DNA from 2 places in the Alicyclobacillus sp. CIJ1 genome. Region 1 is predicted to be linked to the other one. Evidence: riboswitches for the same ligand, from Rfam matches in the RefSeq annotation. Region 1 holds a riboswitch; the other holds the start of a gene.
The links. Region 1 has a riboswitch for cyclic di-AMP ahead of AC27E8_RS14875 (MFS transporter). Riboswitches for the same ligand answer to the same signal wherever they lie in the genome.
Positions count from the first base shown of each region.

Region 1 (4,632 bases):
ATGGTGGCGCTGCCGAACTCGTATGCGTTTGTCGTCGGTTATCTCGCATGCCTGGAACACGGCGCCATTTGCGTGCCAGCCAACAGCGAGATGCCACCAGGCGAACTCGAACGAGCGCTTGCGCGATATCGGGCAGATTACGGCATCGTTTCGCCCGCAGCTGGTGAACGGTGGAGCGAGGTGCTTCACAAGCACCGCTTCAACCGCGGGCTTTGCTTTGAGATGGATGCCGCGCAAGGCCAGGTGGTTCAAATCTGGCAACGCTCCTCGACATCTGAACCCGGGGCGCGACAAGGCACCTCGGAACAAGAGCCAGCCGTGCTCATGTTCACTTCTGGCACCACGGGTGAGCCCAAAGGCGTGCTCTTGACGCACGGACACCTGTGGGCCGCCGTGCAGAACGTCATTCGAAGCCACGCGCTCACGGCTTCGGATGTGGCCTACTGCATCCTGCCGCTTTTCCACATCAACGGCCAGGTGATCGTCCTCTTGTCGACACTCGTGTCGGGCGGGCGGATCGTCATGCGCGATAAATTCCACGCCTCCTTGTTCTGGGACGATATTGGCCACCACGGCGTGACCTGGGTCTCGTGCGTCCCGACGATTTTATCGATCGTCGCCAAACGGCCGGCGCCAAAAGAGGCGCTCGGCACGCTTCGCTTTCTGCGATCCGCCTCCGCGCCGCTCACGCCGGCGGTGGCCGCGCGAATTGAAGCGGCGTTTGGGGTTCCGGTCATCGAGGCGTACGGGATGACCGAGGCGGCGGGGCAGATCTGCACCAACCCGCTGCCGCCTGGCGTGCGCAAGCCGGGATCGGTCGGGAAGCCCGTGGGGATGTCGCTCCTCATTGTGGACGCAGAGCGCAAGCCCGTCGCCCCGTATGAGCTCGGCGAAATTGCCATCCGCGGAGACAATGTCATCCATCACTATGTGGGCATGGAGCCGGCGCCGGATTACGGCTATGGCCCGGGATGGATTTACACGGGCGATCTCGGCTACATGGATGAGGATGGCTACGTGTACATCACCGGACGCGCGAAGGAGATGATCAACCGGGCGGGCGAGAAGATCTCGCCGCGGGAAATTGAGGACGTGCTGAACGCGCACGAGGCGGTGGCGCGGTCCGCCGTGGTGGGACTTCCGGATCCGCTTTACGGGGAACGGGCCGTCGCGTGGGTGGTCCCGGAGGAGCCAGACGGCGTCGATGCGGACGCGCTGCGCGCCGATCTGGAGTCGTTCTGTGCGGCGCACCTTGCCAAGCCGAAGCGGCCGTCGCAGATCGTCATCGCGCGATCCCTGCCGGTGAACGCGACGGGAAAAGTGCAGAAGCACGTGTTGCGCAATTTGGAGCCGCGTGATAGGCTTGCTTGAACTGGGATGTGCAGCCCAGGGTGCGGAAAGACTGAAGGAGGATGGAATTGAAGAAGGAACGGTGGATTTCCGGCATCGTCGGCGCAGCCGCGGGCGCGCTAATCTTGGGTGGTGTCTGGTTTGGCACGTACGCGGCGCATGGGGGCGGCTCGGTGGTGGCGATGGTCGGCAAGACGCCCATCACGAGGCAGGAGCTCGCGCAGCAGTCGGAGGCTTACGCCGGATCGGCGATGCTGGAGGAGCTCATTGCCAATGCCTTGATTGAGCAGGCGGCAGCCAGGGAACATGTCACGGCGACGAATGCGGAAATCAATCAGCAACTGACCGCCATCGAGATGCAGAACGGCATCACGTCTGACGCGCAGCTGAATGCGCTCCTGGCGCAGAACCACATGACGAAGGCGCAATTTCTGAGCCAGATTCGCGACAACATTCTCGCGACCAAGCTCGCCGAGGCGCAGGTCCACGTGACGGACAAGCAGATTGCGTCGTACTACAAGCAGAACCAGTCGATGTTCACGGTGCCGGAGACGCGCAAGATTGCCATCATCGAGGTGAAGACGAAGGCGGATGCGGAGAAGGCTCTTGTAGAAATCCGGTCTGGGACGCCCTTTGCGTCCGTGGCGAAATCCATGTCGACCGACGCGGCCACGCGCGCGAAGGGTGGGGTGCTCGGAACCTTCACGATGGATGAGCTGAAGGCGGATCAACCCTCTATTGCCTCCGCGGCCTTCGCACTTAAGGCCGGCGGAGTGAGCGAGCCGCTCAAGGTGCAGGGCGGGTACGACATCGTGCAGTGCCAGGCCATTACGCCAGAACACGTAGAGCCGCTGTCGGCCGTTCGGTCGCAGATCATCCAGGCCATCAAGCAGCAAAATGCCGAAAGCGAGACGAAACTCGTGGCACAGCTCGCGAAGTCGGCGGACATTCGCATTCTCGATCCGTCTTATGACGCGGTGCTCACGGCCATCAAGAATCCGACATCGACCTGACGCATGGCACCGCGCTGGGTGGCCTCGCGGTGGCCGCCCGGGGCGGACGTCCAAGAATTTCCCTTCTCCTTGCGTTCCTCTCACATTTCGTGTATCGTAACGTGTACATCGCATATCGCATCGCGATACAAGCGGCAGCGCTGAATTCCTCCTTCGGAGGAAACGGGGGACCCAACTCTCGGGGTGAAACGACTTTGGTCGTGGGGCGCCTTTCCGCCCTAACCCGTCAGCTAACCTCGTAAGCGCACGGAAAGGGGACGATGCCATGTATCGCCGTTTTCTTCTCCTCGCTTTTCCCACCGGTGAGCCTCGTTGGTGTACCTCATCTGCGGATCCCCCTCGTGCGATCTCGCGGCTTTGTGTCCGCTTTTACGCAGGTGGCGCAGTCGAGATCGCCATACCTTGAGGGGGGGAAACCATGGACCTGCAAGCGACAAGGCCGGCCAATCCGGTCGAAGATGCGAAGTGGAGCCCTTTTCACCTGAAGCTCACTATCTATTCGTCGGGCGGGCCTTTTCTTGACGGGTACATCCTGAGCATCGTCGCCGTGGCGCTCACGCAGTTGACGCCTGAACTGCACCTCGACGCCATGTGGAGCGGCCTGATTGGGGCATCGGCACTTATTGGCATCTTCATCGGCGGACTGCTTGGGTACGTGACGGATCGATTTGGACGCCAGCTCATGTACACCATCGATTTCGTGTTGCTCATCGTGGCCTCGGTTTTGCAGTTCTTTGTGCACAGCGCCTGGGAACTCTTTGCCTTGCGTGTCGTGCTCGGCATCGCGGTCGGGGCGGATTATCCCATCGCAACGTCGCTTTTGACCGAGTTCGCGCCGCGCAAACACCGCGGCATGATGCTCGGTGTGACGGTCATCGCGTGGTACGTGGGCGCCACGGTCGCGTATCTAGTGGGACAGTGGCTTCTGCCCATCGGACCGGACGCATGGCGGTACATGTTGGCGTCGAGCGCGGTGCCGGGCATCGTGCTCGTGATCTTGCGGCTCGGAACCCCGGAGTCTCCGCGTTGGTTGCTGCAGCACGGTCGGGCGCGCGAAGCGCTGAAGGTGCTTCGCGACATTTACGGGCCGGGAGCCAGCCTGAAGCACATCGCGGTGCCAGATGAAAAGCGAACGCGCACCAGTTACCTGACGCTCTTCAATCGCACGTATTGGAAGCGCACGCTGTACGTCAGTGGCTTCTTCACGGCCGCGGTCGCGCCGCTCTTCGCGATGTTGACGTTCGGCCCGACGCTGCTTGACGACTACCACGTGCTCAGCGGATCGTCCGGGTACGGTTCGGCGCTCATCAGCGTGCTGTTCATCGTGGGTTGCGTGCCTGCGCTCTGGTTTTTGAACCGGCTGGGGCGCAGGGCAACGATGATTGTCTCGTTTGCCGTCATGACCGTCGGCATGTTGCTCCTTGGGCTGTTTCCGAAGGGGCCGCTCTGGGTCATCGGCGTCGGCTTTCTGCTGTACGCGCTGTTTTCCGGCGGGCCGAACATCATGGAATGGCTCGCCCCAAACGAGTTGTTTCCCACCGAGGTGCGCGGGACTGCGGTTGGCGTGACCACGTGCATCAGCAGGCTGGGAGCCGTGGCCGGCACGTATCTCTTGCCGTGGGCTTTGGCTCGTTATGGCGTGGGTCCGACCATGCTGGTGGGGGCGCTCGTGACCTTCGGCGGATTCTTGATCTGTCTCTTCCTGGCGCCGGAGACGCGCGGCCTCACCCTGAACGCGGCGAGCGTCGGAGAGGACGCCGAGATGGAGCGGACGTCGTCGTTATCCGAACGCCGCTTGCGCGTCGGCCGCTAAGCACTTGGGGATGAACGGAGAAGCCCTGGCTCCTCGTCGGGTTGCCAGGGCTTTTTCTCGTTGTGCGCTTCACAACTGGTGTTATGTCCGCACGGCTTGACTTTTCACGAGCACAGCCACCAGTTGCCAAAGGGCGCCGAGCCCGACAAGCGCGTACACGAACTGCGAGAGCCACGTGGCGCCGAAGATGGCGCCCACGAGGTTGTAGTTGGCAAATCCGATCAGGCCCCAGTTGATGCCCCCAATGACGACGAGCGCCCAGGCAATCCAGTCCACGGGGTTCCAGCGCACGGTCTCACCTCCAAACCGAATCTGTCGCTAGGGTGTTCTAGCTTTGACCCCGCTATGCAATGGGCTTTACGCAATTTGCCGTTGCCCAGTGAGGCGCTGCACGTATATACTTGTGTCTGAATCTTTATTCAGGTCTTGGCACAGGTCGGGGCGCCGCGCGTCGTG
Region 1 is NZ_BAAJPH010000147.1:24,054-28,685, reverse strand. It holds gene AC27E8_RS14885 (AMP-binding protein) at 1-1,371, shown strand, start outside; gene AC27E8_RS14880 (peptidyl-prolyl cis-trans isomerase) at 1,413-2,363, shown strand; cyclic di-AMP (ydaO/yuaA leader) riboswitch at 2,492-2,624, shown strand; gene AC27E8_RS14875 (MFS transporter) at 2,782-4,176, shown strand; gene AC27E8_RS14870 (DUF378 domain-containing protein) at 4,258-4,467, opposite strand.

Region 2 (4,632 bases), on a different contig from region 1:
CGCGATCACGCCCGCATCACGCCGAAGGACGTGCGCGAGGCCGTCTCGCGCTACGCGGATCTGTTCGCTCCCTTCATGGACCAGATTCGCGAGTTTTTGCGCAACCACTAGACGTCGTCGAGATCGTCCGGGATGTACACGGTCACCCGGCAGTTGCGCTTCACCCCAAACTGCAAGGCATGTTTCCGCGACGGCATGAGCACGTCGATGTGATGGCCTCGAATGGCACCTCCCGTGTCTTCCGCGATTCGCCAGCCCACGCCCTCGATATAGAGCAGGCTGCCGTAAGGGATCACCGCCGGATCGACGGCAACGGTCCGTCCGATCACGGCGGGCCGCCCGGTGCTCGTCACTCCGAAGCCGGGATCGCCAGGGTCCTTTCCGGTGGAGAAGCGATCCAGGTTGTAGGCCGTGACGACAAACGTGTCGGTGAGCTTCCGACACCGGCGAATGTCGTAGCTGCGGCCGAACACCGTGATGGCCTCCGGCTCGGATCGCCACGACACCGACTGCGCGTGGGCGGTCGCGTGCGCCTGCTTCGCCACCGTCGTTCCGCGCGCCGGCGCGGCGCTCGAGCACCAACAAGCGGCTGCACAGACGAGTGTGAGGCACATACCTATGCATCGGGATCGGTTCATGGTTGTAAGATGTGCATAGAAGGGCAAATTATGCAACGCAAGGGGGGCTATAGAATGGATGGGCCCGGCCGAAGCGGATGGTGCCAGCGGCCGGGCGACTTTAGGGTTCAAGTGTACATTTGTCGAACAGCCGACAGGTGCCGATACCAGTACGATCCCGGCCGCACGCTGAGGAAGCCGACGCGTCCGAGCCCGCCGCCGCACTGGATCATTTCTCCATTGCCCGCGTAAATCCCGACATGCCCGCCGTCGTCGAAGATGAGCAGGTCGCCAGGCTTCAGGTCGCTGTACGGGACGCGCCAGCCTACTTCGAGGTATTGAAGGCGTGACGAGGTCGTAAAGCGATACCCGAGAGCGTGGTGATAGACGTACTCCACAAAGTTCGAGCAGTCAAATCCGTACTGACCGCGGTCTTCGTTGTGCCCCCAGATGTAGGGCGTGCCGATCTTGCTTTCGGCCACTTCCAGGACCGCCTGCGTTTTCTGTTGGTAAGACGCGTTTTCTGAAGCGAGAGGTCGAATGGACGGATCGAGATGAACCCCAGGGGGCAACGAAGTTTGCGCGAGGGCTGTGCAGCCGCCCATGGTCAGCGTTGCAAGAGTGGCGGCCGTCGCGGCAATCGCTCCAAGGGACGTTCGTTTCGGCAGCATGCTTCTCCTCCTGTAGCCTCCGAGGTTAGTTGACGGGTTCGGGTGGAAGAGTCCCCCTATGCGCACGAGGCGCAATTCACCCCTGGGCGTCAAGCCCGCTTGTCCCCCGTACCTGCGTTTCGCAGGATTCGGCGTAATCTTGGTGTGAGTGGTGCACTGAAAGCGTAACAGGAAGCGCAAGCTCATTCATTACGAGAATCATGGATCGGGCGGAGGATGAATGCCTTAAAAGGAAGAGCCACAGGTAAATTGGTTTCTTCGATACGGTTCCTTGTGGAAAGTCAAAGGGTGATCTTGGAGCTTGGGAACTTCACGGAACTCCGCGGAACATCATCAAGCGACCGACGCGAAGGGACATCGGGACACCATCCGGGGGCCAAAGCAAAGGCCCCGACTCGACATCGGGGCCGTGGAGGAACTGCACTTCACGCGTTGGAAGCCGTATTGGAACCGGTTGTCGACGATGTCGGTTGCCCGCCTGGCAGATGGGCGCCTGAAGGATGGGGGAGCGTGCCGTTGACCCAGTCCGTGATCCACGTGTCGATCCGCCCCAATATCGCCTGCGCCTCGCTCGCGGTGATCTTTCCATTGGAAACGGCTTTTTGGATGTCGGCTTGCGCCGCATTCTCGAGGTCGGAGATGAGCGTCGACGTGGAGACGCCCTGTGCCGCAGCTATCTCGGCGAGGGTTTGCCCCTTACGCAAATCGGCGATGAGCGACGAGGTCGACAGGTGCAAGTCCTGCGCGGCAGTCGCAATCAATTCTCGGCGCCACACGCCGGCTCCGCGCGGACGCATCTTGTCCCATCCAGTCGGCCACTTTCCGTTCATCCACGCTTGAATGGCGAGATCCACCTTCGATTCGATTTTCGAAGCTTGTGCGCTCGTGAGGGTTCCGTTCGCAACGTCGGCTTGAATGTCTGACTGGGCCTTGCTTTCGAGATTCGAGATAAGCGTGGACGTAGAGATGCCCGCTTGCGCGGCGAGCTGTTCCATCGTCTTGCCTTCTCGCAAGTCCTGGCGAAGAGCGGTTGGGGTGAGATGGAGTTCCTGTGCCGCTTCGCTCACAAGGTCTTGCCTCAGCGTGCGCAAGATTTGACGATCCGCGCGCATCGGCGATCCCGATTGCTCGCTGGCTGCGCGCACAGATTCGTGACCGCGGTCAACCGCTGCAAAGACCACACCGCCGCCCGCGGCGAGGGTCGACAGAACAGCGGCCGAACCAACAAGGGCCTTCCGATGCAGGAACATTGGCATCGTTGCCACCTCCGTACCGAAACTGGAATAAGCGCGGTACGGTTGTAACCTAACACACCATGCTTGAAATCCGCTTGAAGCTCGGCTCGTGCCTCAGCTCACCCACCAGGGATCCCGGACGCAGGATTGGAGCACCATCTCCAACTGCTGAGATGACACGCGGTAGGGAACGTTCTTTTTCCGCTTGTGCCGGACCATTTGGACCATGCCGTCCCCGTAGAGGTACGCGGTGAACTCATACATCCGCTTACCCTCTTTGACGCGGATAAAAATCGGATTATAGTTGAGTTCGGGGATCATCCCCCGCTCAAACAGGAAATCTGCCTGGTTAAATGCGTGAAGAAACCGGTCGCGATCACGTCCACGTAGTTCCGTTCCGTACACGTTGACCGATGTCACACGGGAGACATCAAACGTTGGATGGATGGACAGCGACGAAACGAGTCGGTTGACCCATATGCTTGGCGGTGTCAGTGCAAAGGCCAGAATGGGGAACACGACGGCGGCAGCATATACAACCCACTGCGGAATGGCTGGCAACCCGGATCTCCCCTTGTTGATGAACTCGCCTTGACGATATTATAGCGCTCGGGGCGCGGCCATTTGTATCGAAATTTCCGGGACCGGCGCTCACCTTTGTGACGTTTTGTGGAGTTGTAGAGCGCCTGGAGGAGTTGACACGCGTCTCAACGTCGATGTAAAGTATAGCTGCGTTCGGACGTGGACATATGCGGAAGTAGCTCAGGGGTAGAGCATCGCCTTGCCAAGGCGAGGGTCGCGGGTTCGAATCCCGTCTTCCGCTCCATTTGGAGGGGAGGTTTGGCCTCTCCTTCGTTGTCATGTGGAGAGGTGGGCGAGTGGTTGAAGTCAGCGGTCTTGAAAACCGCCGTGTCCGCAAGGGCACCGTGGGTTCGAATCCCACCCTCTCCGCCAACAAACGCAAAAATGGCGAGGGTTTTGAGCCCTCGCCATTTTTGGTTCACTCGCAATTATGTTCACGCACAGTTATGCCTCTTTCTTCTGCCCTCCTTCTGCCCATTGCCCTCTGCGAGGCTCGATGGAACACCGTGGAAGTCCCCCGGATTTGCTCCTGCGTTTGGGCCCTGATACACTGGGGCTGTCCGAGTCTGCGCAGGCGATAGAGGAGTGTGCCAATGGAACCAACCGAAAATCAAGCGTTATCGTCGCAAGGATTGCACGATCGCCATACCGATCATGTCGCTGCGACATACAAGACCTATGTCGACGCGGAAAAGGCGGTCGAAATGTTACTAGAAAGGCAGATCCCGGCGGAGCATATTTCATTAGTCGGGAAGAATTTCTCGATCGAAGATCGCCCGCTTGGCTTCACGACCATCCGCGGCGTGGCCAAGGAAGGCAGCAAATTTGGCGCCTTGTGGGGCGGTATGCTCGGCTTGCTCCTGGGCTTCACCGTGTTTTTCGCGCCGGTGACGGGGCCATTGCTCCTTTTTGGACCCATCGCGTACGCCTTGACCTCGGCGGTGGAAGGAGCCTTGTTTGGCGGGCTGGCTGGATTGCTCGTCGGCTGGGGCCTGAAGCACGAAAAAGCGGTCCAATTCGAGCGCTCTATCAAAGAGGGCGAGTACCTGGTGATGGTCAGCGGACCGTCTGACCTCGTGGCCAAGGCTTACTACGCGCTTCAACAAACGAATTGCACGCAAATTGAGATGTTTGACAACAGCAGTGTTTCGGAAGACGGGCGTTCGGCTCCGTCAACGGAAAAACCTGCGGAAGCCTGATCCTGTTTCATGCGAATGCGCCGCGCAGACTCGGACTCGATTCAAGTCGAGTCGCTGGCGCGCCGGGCCCGTGGTCATCCAAGGTTGGTCAGTGCACGGGCCCGGCAAGCGCCTTACTCCGGAATCTTCTCTTTCACGAAATCTCCGATTTCTTTAAGCGCCTCGTCCGCTTCCGGGATTGGGAAGCTGTGAAATACGTGCCACATATCCTCCCAGATATGCAGTCGCGCCTCCACGCCAGCCTGCCGCAGCTTTTCGTGCAGTCTCACGGAGTCGTCGAGAAGGCATTCGTCGTGACCCACGTGAATGAGGATGGGGGGTAATCCAG
Region 2 is NZ_BAAJPH010000143.1:241,730-246,361, forward strand. It holds gene AC27E8_RS14245 (DUF86 domain-containing protein) at 1-111, shown strand, start outside; gene AC27E8_RS14250 (3D domain-containing protein) at 108-545, opposite strand; gene AC27E8_RS14255 (C40 family peptidase) at 746-1,288, opposite strand; cyclic di-AMP (ydaO/yuaA leader) riboswitch at 1,288-1,432, opposite strand; gene AC27E8_RS14260 (hypothetical protein) at 1,714-2,544, opposite strand; gene AC27E8_RS14265 (YfmQ family protein) at 2,638-3,084, opposite strand; tRNA gene AC27E8_RS14270 (tRNA-Gly) at 3,275-3,349, shown strand; tRNA gene AC27E8_RS14275 (tRNA-Ser) at 3,388-3,477, shown strand; gene AC27E8_RS14280 (general stress protein) at 3,699-4,304, shown strand; gene AC27E8_RS14285 (alpha/beta hydrolase) at 4,418-4,632, opposite strand, start outside.
Region 2: another riboswitch for cyclic di-AMP. It lies ahead of AC27E8_RS14255 (C40 family peptidase); the one in region 1 lies ahead of AC27E8_RS14875 (MFS transporter).